2 regions of the Streptomyces sp. NPDC005925 genome follow, and region 1 is predicted to be linked to the other one. Evidence: riboswitches for the same ligand, from Rfam matches in the RefSeq annotation. Region 1 holds a riboswitch; the other holds the start of a gene.
The links. Region 1 has a riboswitch for cyclic di-AMP ahead of ABZ354_RS18455 (LysM peptidoglycan-binding domain-containing M23 family metallopeptidase). Riboswitches for the same ligand answer to the same signal wherever they lie in the genome.
Positions count from the first base shown of each region.

Region 2: another riboswitch for cyclic di-AMP. It lies ahead of ABZ354_RS16970 (C40 family peptidase); the one in region 1 lies ahead of ABZ354_RS18455 (LysM peptidoglycan-binding domain-containing M23 family metallopeptidase).

Region 1 is NZ_JBEXVL010000014.1:89,380-96,816, reverse strand. It holds gene ABZ354_RS18470 (Glu/Leu/Phe/Val dehydrogenase dimerization domain-containing protein) at 1-448, shown strand, start outside; partial or broken gene ABZ354_RS18465 (TetR family transcriptional regulator C-terminal domain-containing protein) at 500-1,048, shown strand; gene ABZ354_RS18460 (SGNH/GDSL hydrolase family protein) at 1,112-1,897, opposite strand; gene ABZ354_RS18455 (LysM peptidoglycan-binding domain-containing M23 family metallopeptidase) at 2,181-3,101, opposite strand; cyclic di-AMP (ydaO/yuaA leader) riboswitch at 3,106-3,270, opposite strand; gene ABZ354_RS18450 (tyrosine-protein phosphatase) at 3,737-4,534, shown strand; gene ABZ354_RS18445 (DUF6126 family protein) at 4,569-4,688, opposite strand; gene ABZ354_RS18440 (XRE family transcriptional regulator) at 4,685-5,440, opposite strand; gene ABZ354_RS18435 (aspartate aminotransferase family protein) at 5,505-6,926, opposite strand; gene hpnH (adenosyl-hopene transferase HpnH) at 7,133-7,437, opposite strand, start outside.
Region 2 is NZ_JBEXVL010000012.1:107,485-114,921, forward strand. It holds gene ABZ354_RS16940 (adenosylmethionine--8-amino-7-oxononanoate transaminase) at 1-543, opposite strand, end outside; gene bioB (biotin synthase BioB) at 536-1,750, opposite strand; gene ABZ354_RS16950 (8-amino-7-oxononanoate synthase) at 1,942-3,069, shown strand; gene ABZ354_RS16955 (DUF397 domain-containing protein) at 3,135-3,359, opposite strand; gene ABZ354_RS16960 (helix-turn-helix transcriptional regulator) at 3,369-4,229, opposite strand; gene ABZ354_RS16965 (ATP-binding protein) at 4,442-4,909, shown strand; gene ABZ354_RS16970 (C40 family peptidase) at 4,962-5,435, opposite strand; cyclic di-AMP (ydaO/yuaA leader) riboswitch at 5,439-5,651, opposite strand; gene ABZ354_RS16975 (alpha/beta hydrolase) at 7,163-7,437, shown strand, end outside.

The sequences.
Region 1 (7,437 bases):
CCGCGGGGCGCTGGGGCCACGCGACCGCGAACTGCCGCCGGACGCGTGGCTGTCCGCCGACGCCGAGGTACTGGTGCCGGCGGCCGTGTCGTACGCCGTCGACGTCTCCAACGAGGCGCGGATCACCGCCCGTCTGGTGGTCGAGGCGGCCAACATGCCGGTCCTGCCGGAGGCGGAGGCGGTGCTGGCGGCGCGCGGGGTGATGGTGCTGCCGGACGTGGTCGTGAACTCCGCGACCAACGCCTGGTGGTGGTGGACGCTGTTCGGGGACGTCGACGCCGACCCGGACGAGGCGTTCGCCCACGTACGGGGCTCGATGCGGGCGCTGACGGACGGGGTGCTGAGCCGCGCGGCGGCCGGTGGGACAACGCCGCGAGCCGCCGCCCACGCCGTGGCGGAAGAGCGCCTGTCGGACATTTCCGAGCGGTTCGGCTGGTACCGCTCGTAGGGTGACACCGTGGTGAGGGTGCGATCGGGTGCCGCCGAGCGGCGCGCCGAGATGGCGCGGGCCACCGTCGAGCCGATCGAGGCGCGGGGCGTGGTCGCCGTCCGGATCGCCGATGTGGCTGCCGCACCAGGGGTGAGCAACGCGCTCGTGCTGTACCACTCCTCCTCCAGGGACAAGCTGGTCGCCGCCGCCTTCGCACATGCCGCCCAGGACGACCTCGCCCGGCTGCGCGGATTGCTCGGGCGCCGTACGACGGCGCTGCGCCGGCTGCGGGACGCGGTGCGGTGGTACGCGCCGACGGGTGGCGGCTGTGGATCGAGGGGTGGGCGGCGGCGCTGCGCGAGCCCGTGCCGCAGGGTCTGACCGGGCGGCCTCGACCGGCAGGGGAAGGCGGCGATCGCCGGGGTCGTCGCGGAGGGTGTGACGGCGGGTGAGTTCCGCCGCGCCGGGCCCGCCGACGCGGCGCTGCGTCTGACCGCGCTCCTCGACGGGCTCGCCGTGCAGCTGACGTCCTACCCGGGCGCGCTGTCACCGGCCCGGGCCCGGGAGCCGGCCGACGCGGCCCTGGCCCGCGAACGGGGCCTCACCCGCGCGGAGTTGGTGGCGGCGGGGCACTGCTCCCCGCCGCCCAGCCTCCCCGCCGCTGCTTCCGCTCCTGGCGCCTCAGGCGACGGCGGCGATGCGCATCCTGATGTCGTCCGGCGACAGCGCGCCCTTGGCGGTCACATGGTCCCCCGAGGACTCGCCGCGCAGCCGGCGCCCGATCCACGGCACCAGGTACTCGCGCGCCCACTGCACGTCGTCGCGCCGCACCTCGAACGTGCCGCGCGACGGCAGCGGCGGCCAGGGCTGGTCGGGGTCGGCGGGGACCTCCAGGCCGAGGACCTGACCCGCGCGGAGCGCCACGCGCGTGTGCCCCTCCGGGGAGAGGTGCAGCCGGTCGGCGTCCCACGCCCTGCGGTCCTGGAGGGTCTTGAGGGACCACAGGTCGAGCACGGGACAGCCGTACCGGTCGGCGACGGCACGCACATGGCCGTTGTAGGTGGCGATCTTCCCGCGCAGGTGCTTCAGCACGGGCATGGTCCGGGTGTCGAAGCCGGTCGTCACCATCACGGTGCCCGCTGCGGCCGTCAGAGCGGCGACGGCCCTCTCGAACCTCTCGGCCACCTCGTCGGGGTCGGTGCCGGGCCGCAGGATGTCGTTGCCGCCGGCACAGAACGAGACGAGGTCCGGGGCGAGTCGCGCCGTTCGGGGAAGCTGGTCCGCAACGATCTGGTCGAGCAGTTTGCCGCGCACGGCGAGGTTGGTGTACCGGAAGTCGCCCTCGGGCCGCCGGTCCGCGAGCAGTACCGCGAACCTGTCCGCCCAGCCGACGAACGACCCGTCGGGGCCCGGGTCGCCCACGCCCTCGGTGAAGCTGTCCCCCACCGCCACGTACGACCCGATCACTGATCTGCTGTCATTCTTCGAATCGTCTGCCACGTCGGCCCATGATTCACCTTCGCATGAGGCTTACGCGAGCGTAGGAAAGGGGTGACGGGCGGTGAGATGAGCCACCTCGAGTGTTCGTCGACCCGGGAACGAGCGCGGGAATGGGCGAGGAGCCGCGCCGCGGGCGCGGCCGCCCGGGTACGCCGAAGGCCGGACCCCGGGGATCGGGAGTCCGGCCTTCGGCTGCGTGTCAGGCGAGTGGTCGCGCCGGGTGCCGTACGGGCCGGTGCGCCAAGTGGTGTCAGGCGCCGGAGGCGCCGTGCGAGCGCAGGTACGCCATCGGGTCCACGTCCGAGCCGTAGTCCGGCGTGGTGCGGATCTCGAAGTGCAGGTGCGGTCCGGTGGAGTTGCCGGTCGTGCCGGAGAGACCGACCTGCTGGCCTGCGGTCACGGTCTGGCCGGCCGAGACGGACAGCGAGGACAGGTGGGCGTACTGGGCGTAGTGGCCGTCGCCGAGCTTGATGACGACCTGATTGCCGTACGCGCCGCCCCAGCCCGCGGAGACGACGGTGCCCGCGCCGACGGACTTCAGGGCGGTGCCGGTCGGGACGACGAAGTCGACGCCGGTGTGGTAGCCGCTGGACCACATGCCGCCGGGGACCTTGTAGGCGGTGCCGACGCCGGCGCCGGACACGGGCAGCACGAAGCCGGAGCCGGAGGGCTGCGCGGCGGGCGTCGTGCTCCGGCCCGACGAGGGCGCGGCGGTCTTCGCGGACTTCGACGACTTCGACGACTTCAAGGCCGACGAGGACTTCGCCGACGGCTCGGCCGTGCTCGTCGCGGCCTTCTTGCCGATGGCGAGCTTGAGGCCGGGGTGGATCAGCGACGGGTCGTCGCCGATGGTGGCGCGGTTGTCCCGGTACAGCTTCTTCCAGCCGCCGCTGACGTTCTGCTCGTCGGCGATCTTCGACAGGAAGTCGCCGCCCTTCACCGTGTAGACGCGCGGGGCGGAGTTCTTCGCGGTGTCCTTGCCGGCGGGCTTGTGCTGCGCCTCCGGAAGGGACTGGACGGCCTTTTCGGAAACCTGCTGCGCGGGGGCGGCGTGAGCGCCGGTGGCCCCGAGAAGCGGAATGGCAAGTGCGGCGCCGCCGGTTCCGGCGACGGCGATGGACCGGGTGAAACGCGGTGACTTCGTACGGCGGTGCTTACCCTTCGCGGGCATGGCGAATTCCTCTCCGGCGCCTACGAGGTGAGCTGTCGGGTTCGGACTGGAGATGCCCGGCCGCGGTGTGCGCGGCTTCACCCCGAGCCTGTGTCCGGAGACCGGAACAGGCGGTTGTACCTGTGGGTCCCCCGCTCCTGCCGTACACGGGTCGAAGTGTGTGCGGGCTTCCGGACGGCGGCAGGATTAGGCGTCCGTCCGGATCGGTGGCGAACGTAAGCGACCGGATGGCTGAGAAACAAGCCTGGGTTTGTCCGCGAACGCGCTTTTGTGCGGGCGATCAGGGTTATGCCCGTCACCGAGCGTGGAACAGGATCTTTCGCGCTTCTTCAATCCCCAGGTAACGCGGTTGAATTACGTGAACATGGCGACAGCGGATCGTCACGATTATGACGCTGCTCACGCCCCACACCCCATCCCCCTTACTATCGGGGCACGTTACGCACAAACGACCAATTCGGACCAATGACTCATAGAGGTGGATAGGCTACCGATCAAAAACTATGTCCGATTTCATTTGTTACAGCGCAAGTTGAGTCACTACGTCCCTCTCATATTGTCCGGCAGGCGTGTCGTATCGTCGGCGTGTGCCCGTCGGTGAGCCGCGCCGGCGGGGCCGAGTGTGAGGAGTCCACGTGACGCAGCAGGTCCCGTCGACCGAGCCCGAGCTGGCCGGAGTGCGCAACTTCCGTGACGTCGGCGGATTGCCGACCGTGGACGGCCGCCGGGTGCGGTACGGCGTGCTGTTCCGCAGCGGTCACCTCGCGCACGCGACAGAGGACGACGCCGCCTTCCTCGCCTCCCTCGGCCTGCACACGATCTTCGACTTCCGCAACGCGGCCGACCAGAAGCTGGAGGGCCCGGACGTCGCGCTGCCGGGCGTCCGCAATGTGAACCTGCCGCTGAGCGACCCGGCCGACGGCGCCGAGTTCTGGAAGATGGTGCGGGACGGCGACCTCGAGCAGCTGCGCGCGGTCCTCTCGGACGGCAGGGGCGCCGCCCGGATGATCGACTCGTACCGGACGGTCATCACGGAGCGCACCGCGGAGCACTCGCGGGTGCTGCACTCGCTCGCCGAGGACAGCCTCCCCGCGCTGATGCACTGCGCGGCCGGAAAGGACCGCGCGGGCCTGTCCATAGCCGTGACCCTGCTCGCCCTGGGCGTCGAGCGGGACGCGATAGCCGAGGACTACCTGAAGTCGAACGCCAAGCACCGCCGCTACAAGGTGCGCCGCAGCGCCACGTCCGCCTCGGCCTACTCCCCCGAGGTCATGGAGCTGCTCGACCCCCTGTTCGACGCGCGCGCCGAGTACCTCGCGGCGGCCTTCGACACGATCCAGGACACCTGGGGCGGCGTCCCGGCCTACCTCGAGAACGGGCTCGGCGTCACCCCCGAGATCCGCGAGCGGCTGCGCGAACGCCTGCTGGACTGACGTACGCCCCGAGGCCGGCGCCGCGCTCCGCGCCCTACTGCGCGCCGACCTCGAACAGCAGCCACACGAAGGCCGCGAAGACGTGCCCCACGGCGATGTAGATGATCAGCCGGACCCACAGGGCGCGCGGGAACTTGTCCTCGATGTCGCTCATGACGTGCCTCCGGTGAACGGGCCCAGGCACAGCGAGGCCGTGGGGCTCTGCAGCAGGGTGTGGACGAAGAGGAGCTCGACCTCGTCCGGGCCGCCCGCGGCGATGCGGTGCGGGGTCAGCGAGTCGAAGTGCGCGCTGTCGCCCGGCTCGAGCCGGTGCAGGGTGTCGCCGAGACGGAGCCGCAGCCTGCCCTTGAGCACGTACAGCCACTCCTCACCGGGGTGGACGCGCACCACGTCGCCCTGCGCGCCGTACGGGACACGGACGCGCAGGGCCTGCATGCCACGGCCGGGCGACCCGGCCTGCCAGTACGTCCAGCCGCCCGCGGCCGTCGGTTCCATGTCGGCGGCCCGCACGACGGCGTCCCGGTCGGCGGTCTGCTCACCGAGCAGTTCGGAGACGGTCGTCCCGTAGACGCGGGCGAGAGCCAGCAGCATCGGCAGCGACGGCTGGCGACGGCCGGTCTCCAGCCGGGACAGGTGGGCGGGCGACAGGGCGGCGGCGCGGGCCGCGGCCTCCAGGGTGAGGCCCGCGCGACGACGCAGGGCGCGGAGCTGGGGCGCGACGAGCGTGCCCACCTCGGGCGGCCCGGCGGACAGATCGGCGGACAGATCGGCGGGCGGATCAGCGGGCGGGTTCGCCTCAGGGCGAGATTCGGGCGCGGGGCCGTACTCGGGCGTGGGGGCGGACTCTCGGTCGGGCGGGGGTGGGTACGCGCGCTCGGGCTCTGAAACGGGCTCGGACGAGTTCATGCGTCTATTCAGCCCAGGGATTGCCTCTCAGGCAAATTTTTTGCCTGAGAGGCAAAGTGGTGCCTCAGCGGTTGGTCATCGCCTGCTTCACCAGGGTCCGGCCGAAGTCCCAGATCAGCCCGCTGCCGCTGTGCGCGTCGTCCATCACGGCGGTGAAGGCGTCGACGAAGCGGTCCACCTCCCGCTCGCCGATGATCAGCGGCGGAATCAGCTTGATGACCTCCATGTGGTCGCCGGAGACCTGGGTGAGGATGCGGTGGCGCCGGAGCAGGGGCACGACCACCATCTGCGCGAACAGTCCCGTGCGGGCGGCCTGCACCATGGCCCACCGGCCACGCAGCTTCAGTGACCGCGGCCTGCCGAACTCGATGCCGATCATCAGCCCCCGGCCGCGGACGTCGGCGAGCAGCTCGTAGGTGTCGACCAGCGCGGCCAGCCGGGACCTCAGCAACTCGCCGGTGGCCCGGACGCCGGCCACGGTCTGTTCGTTCTCCATCACGGACAATACGGCCAGGCCCGCCGCCATGGCCTGCGCGTTGGCGCCGAAGCTCGCCGAGTGGACGAGCACGCGGTCCATGGAGGAGTAGACCTTCTTGAAGATCCAGTCCCTGCCGAGGGTGGCGCCGACCGGGACGTAGCCACCGGACAGGGCCTTCGCCACGCACACCAGGTCCGGTTCGACTCCTTCCTCGTGCTGGTGGGCGTAGAAGTCGCCGGTGCGGCCGAGGCCGGTCTGCACCTCGTCGGCGATGAGCAGCGCCTTGTGCCGGTGCAGGAGGTCCTGCGCGGCGCGCAGATAGCCGGGCGGCGCGGCGTGCACGCCCTTGCCCTGGATCGGTTCGACGATCAGCGCGGCCACATCCCCCCTGCGCAGCTCGCGCGCGAGTGCGTCGAGATCGCCGAGGGGGACGGCCGTGTCGGGCAGCAGCGGGGCGAACCCGTCGCGGAACCCGGCCTCGCCGTTCACGGAGAGGGAGCCGGTGGTCAGGCCGTGGAAGGCGTGCTCGCAGTACAGGACGCGCGGCCTGCCGGTGGCGTAGCGGGCGAACTTCAGCGCGCTCTCGACGGCTTCCGTGCCGCTGTTGCCGAAGAACACCCGGTCCAGGTGCGGGGTGTGCGCGAGGAGCCGTTCGGCGAGCAGGCCGGGCAGCGGCTGGCAGTCGAAGCGGGTGAGGTCGGCGAGGTCCAGGTCGAGGACGTCGTGCAGGGCCTTGCGGACCACGGGGTGGTGGCGGCCCAGGCCCATCACGCCGAACCCGGCGAGCATGTCCAGGTAGTCGTTGCCGTCGGCGTCCCAGAAATACGCACCCTCGGCACGCTCATAGACCTTGTCGAAGCCGAGGGTGCGCAGCACGCGCGGGAGCTGGTGGTTGAGGTGCCGGGTGTGCAGCTCGTAGCGCTCGGCTCCGCGTTCGGCCAGCAGCGCGCCGAGGTCGAAGGCGCCGGCCTGCGGCGGCGGTGACGAGGCGGATTCCGCGGTGGTCATTCCGGTTGCTCCCTGGTCAGCTCGCCCGGCGGTTCGACTCGTCCTTGGCTCGTCCGGCACTCCGGCTCGTCCGGCGCTCTCGTCCTTGGCCCGTCCGACTCGTCCGGCGCTTCGGCTCGGACCGTGCGTCCGGCCTTCCCGTCCGTTCCGTTTCCTCGTCCGTTCCGGTTGGTGCCGCTGTTCCGGCTTCCCGCTCCGCTCGCTCTTCAGCTCCCCCCGCTCGGTGCGACGGTTTCGCGCAGGGCGCGCAGGGACTCCTTCAGGGAGCCCATGGTGGCGAGGACGGCGGTCGGCTCGTAGCCGCAGTGCGCCATGCAGTTGGCGCAGCGCGGGTCCTTGCCGCGGCCGTACTTGTCCCAGTCGGTCTCCTCGATCAGCTCCCGGTACGTCGGCACGTAGCCGTCGCTCATCAGGTAGCAGGGGCGCTGCCAGCCGAAGAGGCTGTAGTTCGGGATGGCCCAGGCCGTGCACGGGAAGTCGACCTTGCCCTCGAGGAAGTCGAGGAACAGCG
Region 2 (7,437 bases), on a different contig from region 1:
GGCGAACACCTGGCGTGGCAGGACCCCGGCCCACAGGTCGTGCATCCCGCCCTCGGGGTCGCACACCGACATGGGCTGCCAGGTGTCCCCGTGGTAGCCGCCGCGCCAGGTCAGCAGCCGCCGTTTGCCGGGGCGGCCCAGCGAACGCCAGTACTGCAGGCACATCTTGACGGCGACCTCGACCGACACCGACCCGGAATCGGCGAGGAACACATGCTCCAGACCGTCCGGTGACATGTCGACAAGGAGCTTCGCGAGGCGTACGGCGGGCTCGTGGGTGAGCCCGCCGAACATCACGTGACTCATCCGCCCCATCTGCTCGCGCGCGGCCTCGTTCAGCACCGGGTGGTTGTAGCCGTGAATGGCCGACCACCACGACGACATGCCGTCGACCAGTTCCCCGGAGCCGTCGGCGAGGCGCAGCCGCACCCCGCTCGCCGACTCCACCACGAGCGGCTCCTGCCGCCCGGGCATCGGGCCGTACGGATGCCACACGTGCCGCCGGTCGAGGTCGAGCAGCTCGGGTACGCCCAGGTCAGGCATTGGGCGCGAGGTCGGTCCCGGCACCCCGGCGGCGCACGGCGACGAGATCGGTACGAGGCGCGTCGGCCGTGACGGGAGCGGCGCCGGGCACGGAAGCGGACGACGACGCGGGCGCGGAGCCGCAGACCCCGCCGCCCTCGTGGCACCCGCCCGCAGCACCCTCGTGGCACCCGCCCGCGTCGTCCCCGTGACAGCCGCCCCCCGCGCGGTGCCGAGGCAGCGTCACGTCGCCGGCGCCCTCCACCTCGAACCCGGCGTCCGCGATCATGTCGAGGTCGGCCCTGCCGGCCTGGCCCTCGCTGGTGAGGTAGTCGCCGAGGAAGACCGAGTTGGCCAGGTGCAGCGCGAGCGGCTGCATCGACCGCAGATGGACCTCGCGGCCCCCCGCGATGCGCACCTCGACGTCCGGGCACACGAACCGCACCATCGCGAGGATCCGCAGGCAGCGCTGCGGGGTGAGGTGCCACTCCGTGGCGAGCGGTGTGCCCTCCATCGGGATCAGGAAGTTCACCGGCACCGAGTCCGGGTCCAGCTCGCGCAGCGAGAACACCACGTCCACGAGGTCCGCGTCGCTCTCGCCCATGCCCGCGATCAGGCCGGAGCAGGCGGACAGCCCGGCCGCGTGCGCCTTTCGCACGGTGTCGACCCGGTCGGCGTAGGTGTGCGTGCTGGTGATGTCGCCGTACGTGGACTCGGAGGTGTTGAGGTTGTGGTTGTAGGCGTCGGCGCCCGCGTCGCGCAGCCGGTCGGCCTGCCCGTCGGAGAGCAGGCCGAGGCAGGCGCACACCTCGACGCCCTCGTTCTGCTCCTTGATCGTCTTGATGGTCTCGGAGACGCGGTCCACGTCACGGTCGGTCGGGCCCCGTCCGCTGGCCACCAGGCACACCCGCTTGGCGCCGCCGGCCACCCCGGCCGCGGCGGCCTCGGAGGCCTGGTCGGGCTTGAGCCAGGTGTACTTGAGGATGTCGGCCTTGGAGCCGAGGCGCTGCGAACAGTAGGAGCAGTCCTCGGGGCACAGGCCGGACTTGAGGTTGACGAGATAGTTGAGTTTCACCCGTCGGCCGAACCAGTGCCGGCGTACCTTTCCGGCCGCGGCCACCACATCCAGCAGGTCGTCGTCGGTCGTGGCGAGAACGGCCAGGGCCTCCTCGCGGGTCGGCAGCTCGCGCCGAAGCCCCTTGTCCACCAGCGTGTTCAGCAGATCCATGAGAGCCGATCCTTACGTACGGAGGCGTGCCGGGCCAAGGATGGTTCGCACAACCCTCCCCGTTCGGCGTGTGTGGATTGCCACACCATGGGCGGCCGACCGTCCGGCTAATGTCTGTGCACTGCCTACAAAGGCCGGTGCCGCGCGGAGAGGATCGCGAAGGCACTGTCCACCACAGCACCGGAGGGGCCATGGGGTTCGGCTGGATCGACGAGCGGGCGGAGCAGCGCCGGCGCGCCGGACTCGTACGGACCCTGCGGCCCCGCCCCGCCGCGTCGGACCTGCTGGACCTGGCGAGCAACGACTACCTGGGCCTGGCTCGGCACCCCGAGGTCATCGAGGGCGCGGCGCGGGCCGCGCGGACCTGGGGCGGCGGGTCGACCGGCTCCCGACTGGTCACCGGCAGCACCGGACTCCACGCCGAGCTGGAATCCGAACTGGCCGCCTTCTGCGGCTTCGAGTCGGCCCTCGTCTTCTCCTCCGGCTACGCGGCGAATCTGGCCGCGGTGACCGCGCTGGCGCCGCACGGCTCGCTGATCGTGTCCGACGCGGGCAACCACGCCTCGCTGATCGACGGCTGCCGGCTGGCGCGCGGCACCACCCAGGTCGTCGGGCACGCCGACCCGGAGGGCGTGCGCAAGGCACTTGCCACGCACGGGGGGCCCGCCGTCGTCGTGTCCGACACGGTGTTCTCGGTGGACGGCGACGCCGCCCCGCTGGCCGCTCTCGCCGCGGCGGGCCGGGAGCACGGGGCGGGCCTGGTCGTCGACGACGCCCACGGCCTGGGCGTCCTCGGCACCGGCGGGCGGGGCGCGGCCGAGGCGGCCGGGATCGCGGGCGCCGGCGACGTGGTCGTGACGGTCACGCTGTCGAAGTCCCTCGGCGGCCAGGGCGGCGCGGTCCTGGGCCCGGCCCGGGTGATCGACCATCTGGTCAACGAGGCCCGGACGTTCATCTTCGACACCGGGCTCGCGCCCGCGGCCGCGGGCGCGGCGCTGGCGGCGCTGCGGCTGCTGCGCCGCGAGCCGCAGCGGGCCGCGCGGGCCCGTGGGGTCGCGGCCGAGCTGCACGCCCGGCTGACGGCCGGGGGCCTGGAAGCGGTACGTCCCGACGCCGCGGTGGTCTCCGTGCGCGCGCCGTCCCCGGAGGGTGCCGTGCGATGGGCGGCGGACTGCCGCGTCGAGGGACTGGCCGTGGGCTGCTTCCGTCCTCCTTCCGTGCCCGACGGTGTCTCACGGCTCAGGCTGACCGCCCGCGCGGATCTCTCCGGGGAGCAGCTGGAACACGCGGTGCGGGTCATCGGCGAGACGCGGCCATGAGTCGGCGTCGCACGGCCGTGTGTCGTCCGGGGTGACCGGTCAGTCGCGCCGGGGTGCCCGGCGGCTCACCGGAACGCGACCGTGAACGCCGCCCAGCTCTCCGGGGAGAAGAGCAGCGCGGGTCCGGCCGGTTCCTTGGAGTCGCGGACGGCCAGCAGCCCGGTCCAGGGACCGGAGCGTGGACGGGCCGCCTCGACGCAGTTGTTCGCTCCGGTGCTGTAGCTGCTGCGCAGCCAGTGCACGTCGTGCAGGTCGTTGCTGGAAGGGACGTTCCGAGGCAGTGCGGTCATGGTGCCTCCTTACGTGTCACCGGTCATACCGGCGATGAATTCCAATGATTCCTCGGGTGAGAGAGCGTGAGCCAGCAGGGAGTCGAAGGCCTCTGCGTAGGCCTCTAAGTCTTCTTTCCGTTCGAGATGGAGGCTACTCGTCAAGTGGTCGAGAACGACGACATCCAGATCAGATGTGCGCGAAAATGAGAAAATAACGAAAGATCCCGTGACCCCGATGTGGGCTCCGGCGGCAAACGGCAGTACTTGCAGTCGTACGTGCGGCATAATCGCCGCCTCCGTCAGCCTCTCCAACTGCCGCGACATCACCCCGGGCCCGCCCACTTCCCGGCGCAGTACGGCCTCGTCCAGTACCGCGCTCAACGTCAGCGGGGGTTTCGCGCGCAGCACGTCCTGCCGGGCCAGCCGCACCTCCACCAGCGCGTCCAGCCGTTCCTCGGACAGGCCTTCGACCGCGGCGCAGGTCACCGCTCTGGCGTACTCCGGGGTCTGCAGCAGTCCCGGCACCACCGAGGTCTCCAGGGTGCGCATCGCGCTCGCCTGGGACTCCAGACTGATGAAGTCCCGGTAGGTGGGCGGCAGTTCACCGCGATAGGCATGCCACCAGTGGTTGCGTCCGTTGCCGTCGTGCGCGCCCGCGAGGACGAGCAATAACTCCCGGAGCTGGTCGTCCGCCACGCCGTAGGCGTCCAGAAGCAGTCTCACGTCGGCCGGTTTCACGCCGCTCGTGCCGGTCTCGATCCGGCTCACCTTCGACTGGTGCCATCCCACCAGCCCGGCCGCTTCCCCACTCGTGAGGCCCACCGAGGTGCGCAGCGCACGCAGTTCGGCGCCCAGTTTGCGGCGGCGCACCGCGGGCCCGTGCTTCATGGGCTTCTCCTTACTCCTTACGAGTCGCCCAAATACGTTCTCGCGTCGCAGAGTTCACCGCATCGAGCGACAGATATATGCAGATGTTGATGGATCGCCGCCCTTGCCGTGGTGATGATGGCAGTGTGGCGAGGAAGCACCAGTCCGGGACCGTACTCCAACCGTCCGCTTCATGCCGGACCAAGGTCCCCTGGGAAAGGGACGAGAGCGCCATGGCAGACCATCTGGAAGCATCCGTCACTTTGGCAAGCGATCCCGCCTCGGTGTCCGCGTCCCGTTCCTTCGTGGTGGACACACTGGCGGAATGGGGACTGCCGGCGGGCACGGACGAGTCCGAGACGATCCGGCTCATCGTGTCCGAGCTCGCCACCAACGCGGTCCAGCACACTTTGGGCACGTCACCCACCTTCACGGTGGACGTCGCCCTGCACCGCGACGAACGCCTGCGCGTCGGAGTGACCGACAGCCACCCGCGGTTCCCGAAGCGGCTGCCCGCGGCCGTCCAGCAGGACAACGGGCGCGGTATGAGGATCATCCGGTGGCTGGCGGCGGAGTGCGGCGGCAGGCTGCGCGTCAGACCCACGCGCGAGGGCGGCAAGACGGTCTCCATCGAGCTGCCGTGGCACGGCACGGCCCCGCCGGCCGGAGCGGTGGCGGCGGCGGGACAGCAGGAGCCGTAGGACAGCCCCGGTGCGGGGGCGACGGCACGTCGGTGCCGCCGCCCGCGTGTGGTCAGCGCACGCGCCCGTACCAGGCTCCGCGGCTCCAGATCCTTTCCAGCCGCACCACCGCCCCGGATTTCGGGGCGTGCCAGATCCTGTTCCCGCCGGCGTAGATGCCGACGTGGTAGATGTAGCGGCCGGAGTGGAAGAACACCAGGTCACCGGCCTTGCGACTGCTCGCGGAGATGTGCCGGGTCCGGTTGTACTGCTGGGCCGCCGTACGCGGAAGTTTCTTGCCGGCCTTCCGGTACGCGTACAGCGTGAGCCCCGAGCAGTCGAACCTGTGCGGGCCCGTGGCGCCCCAGCGGTAGGGGGCGCCCTTCTTGGAAGCGGCGATCCGGAGCGCCTTGTGGGCCGAGGAGGCGGCGACCGCCTCGGAGCCGGCGCCCGGGATCACGAGGGAACCGATCACGACGGAGAGGGTGAGGGCCGAGGCCGTACCGGCCCGGACCAGGAGAGACGGGACACGATTGAGCGCGGTCATGCGCAACCCTTCGTCAGCCGCCTGTGAAGGATGACCTGTCGGATTCGGGCTGGCGAAGTAGCCCGGCCGCTGCTGCGGCTTCACCCCAAGGGCTGCTCGGAACGGCTGTCGTGCCGGTCCGGCGGCCCGTCGTGCTCGGGTCCTCCACTCCTGCCGATCCATCCTCTTCTGTCGACCGGGCATCCGGGCGGCGGCAGGATTCGGCGTCCGCCCGGACCGCCCCGCCGCGGTGGCGGGGGCTTGTCGTCAGTGAAGGATCTTGACCGTCGGCAGTATGAATATCCCCATGCGCAGGGCTTTGTGGCGTTGATCACCCTTCGCCCATTCGGGTGGACAGAGGGGTCTCGGAGTCCTTCGTCCATTACCTCGACGAGCCCCGGACCAGCGGCGGAGCACCGCTCGGCGCCCGCACGCCCCACGCCGGCGCGCAACTGCGCCGGGCCCGGAAAAGGACGCGCGTCTACGCCGACAGGGGGTACGCCGTTCGGCCCGTTTCACCCCCGGCCCTACGTGCGGTCCGACCCGCCGGAGTCCCGTCACCCGGGGGCGCGGCAACCGCCGGACTGCGGCGGAAGGGTGACCCGGGCGGTGCGTCGCCCGCCGTCCAGCACCCGCGGCGCGGGGCCGGGGCACCACCGGCAACCGCGGCGGGGGCAGCGCCGGGGGCCTACCCTCCGCACCGGGCCAAGCCGCACCTGCCGCCATGGCTCGGCGTCGTCGGCGTCGCCGGGTCCGGCGCGAACCCGAGGTTGGCCGGACCCTTGGTGCCGGCGTCGTCCGCCCCTGCGCCGGCGAGCGCTGGCGCAACGGCACCGGCGGCAGTGGCCAACGAGCCGAGCAGCTCGCTGGCCACGCGCATCACGAATCCGCGGCGACCCGAAGAGTTCCCCCCGGGCCCAAGGGTCGCCGGCCGGGCCGCCGCGGGCCCTCCTGCGGCAGCCGCTCGCCCTCCGCAGCCTCCACTGCCCTGTCCGGCCCGGAAAGTCTCTCCGCGGGCAGCAGACGCGCCCCTGTCACCTCCCCGGGAGGCTCGATCGCGGCCGGTCCCCTGCCCAGTACTCGACGTGTCACAGGGTGATCATTCCGCAGCATGGGCGCGTCGGGGCGAAGAACAACGAAGGCCCGCCACCGGTGAGCGAACGTCACCCCGTGTGCGAGCCCGCGTCGTCGCGACCGCGGCTGCCTTTGCCCGTCGCCTCCTGGCCGTGTGAGATCCCCTCACCGCTGAGAGGATCGCGGGAGGATCGGCCGGACAAAGGACCTTCGGGGCAGTCGGCGGCCACCCCCGGTCCGGCCTCCCGCCCATCCGTGCCGGTTGTCGTCGGGCGGCGGGCCCCAGGCACTGCCGGGGCGCGGCCCAGGATTCTGGCAGCGGTGCAGCGGCGCTTTCCCTCCCGCGGGGCCGGAGGACTTGGACGTCATCTCGGCAGCGACTTCGGCCGAGGGCATGGGACCGGGCACCTTCGGCACCGGAAGGTCGACGTGGGCTCTGACGGGCACGGACTGCCTGTGAGTGCTGGGGAGCTTCGGCACCGGAACGTTGGCCTCGGCCTCGGACGCGGCGGGTCCGGCCTGCGGAACACCCGCTGCCTCGGGTGGCTTTCCGACGAACGGACCTTTCGTTCCGTTTATCGGATTGGCAAAGAAGTCCCTTGACCCCTGTTCCCGGAGATCGCACAGCCGCGAGGATCCCCGTACCCAATCGCAAGAATGTACGGGAGACCCACTTGAGGAAGAGAAAACTGAACCGGCGGGTGACCGTCTTGGGTTCGGCGGGTGCGCTCGTCACCGCCACACTGCTGGCCGGGGCCGTCACGGCACCCACGGCCAGCGCGAGCCCGGCCGGTTTCGGCCAGGACCGTGAGGCCCGGGGCGCCGCCCTCGCGGCGGCGCGCGCGGCGCACACCGGCATCGACTGGCAGGACTGCCCCGCCGACTGGGGGCTCGAGAAGCCCATCCAGTGCGGCTGGGTCACCGTCCCGCTCGACTACGCCAGGCCGAA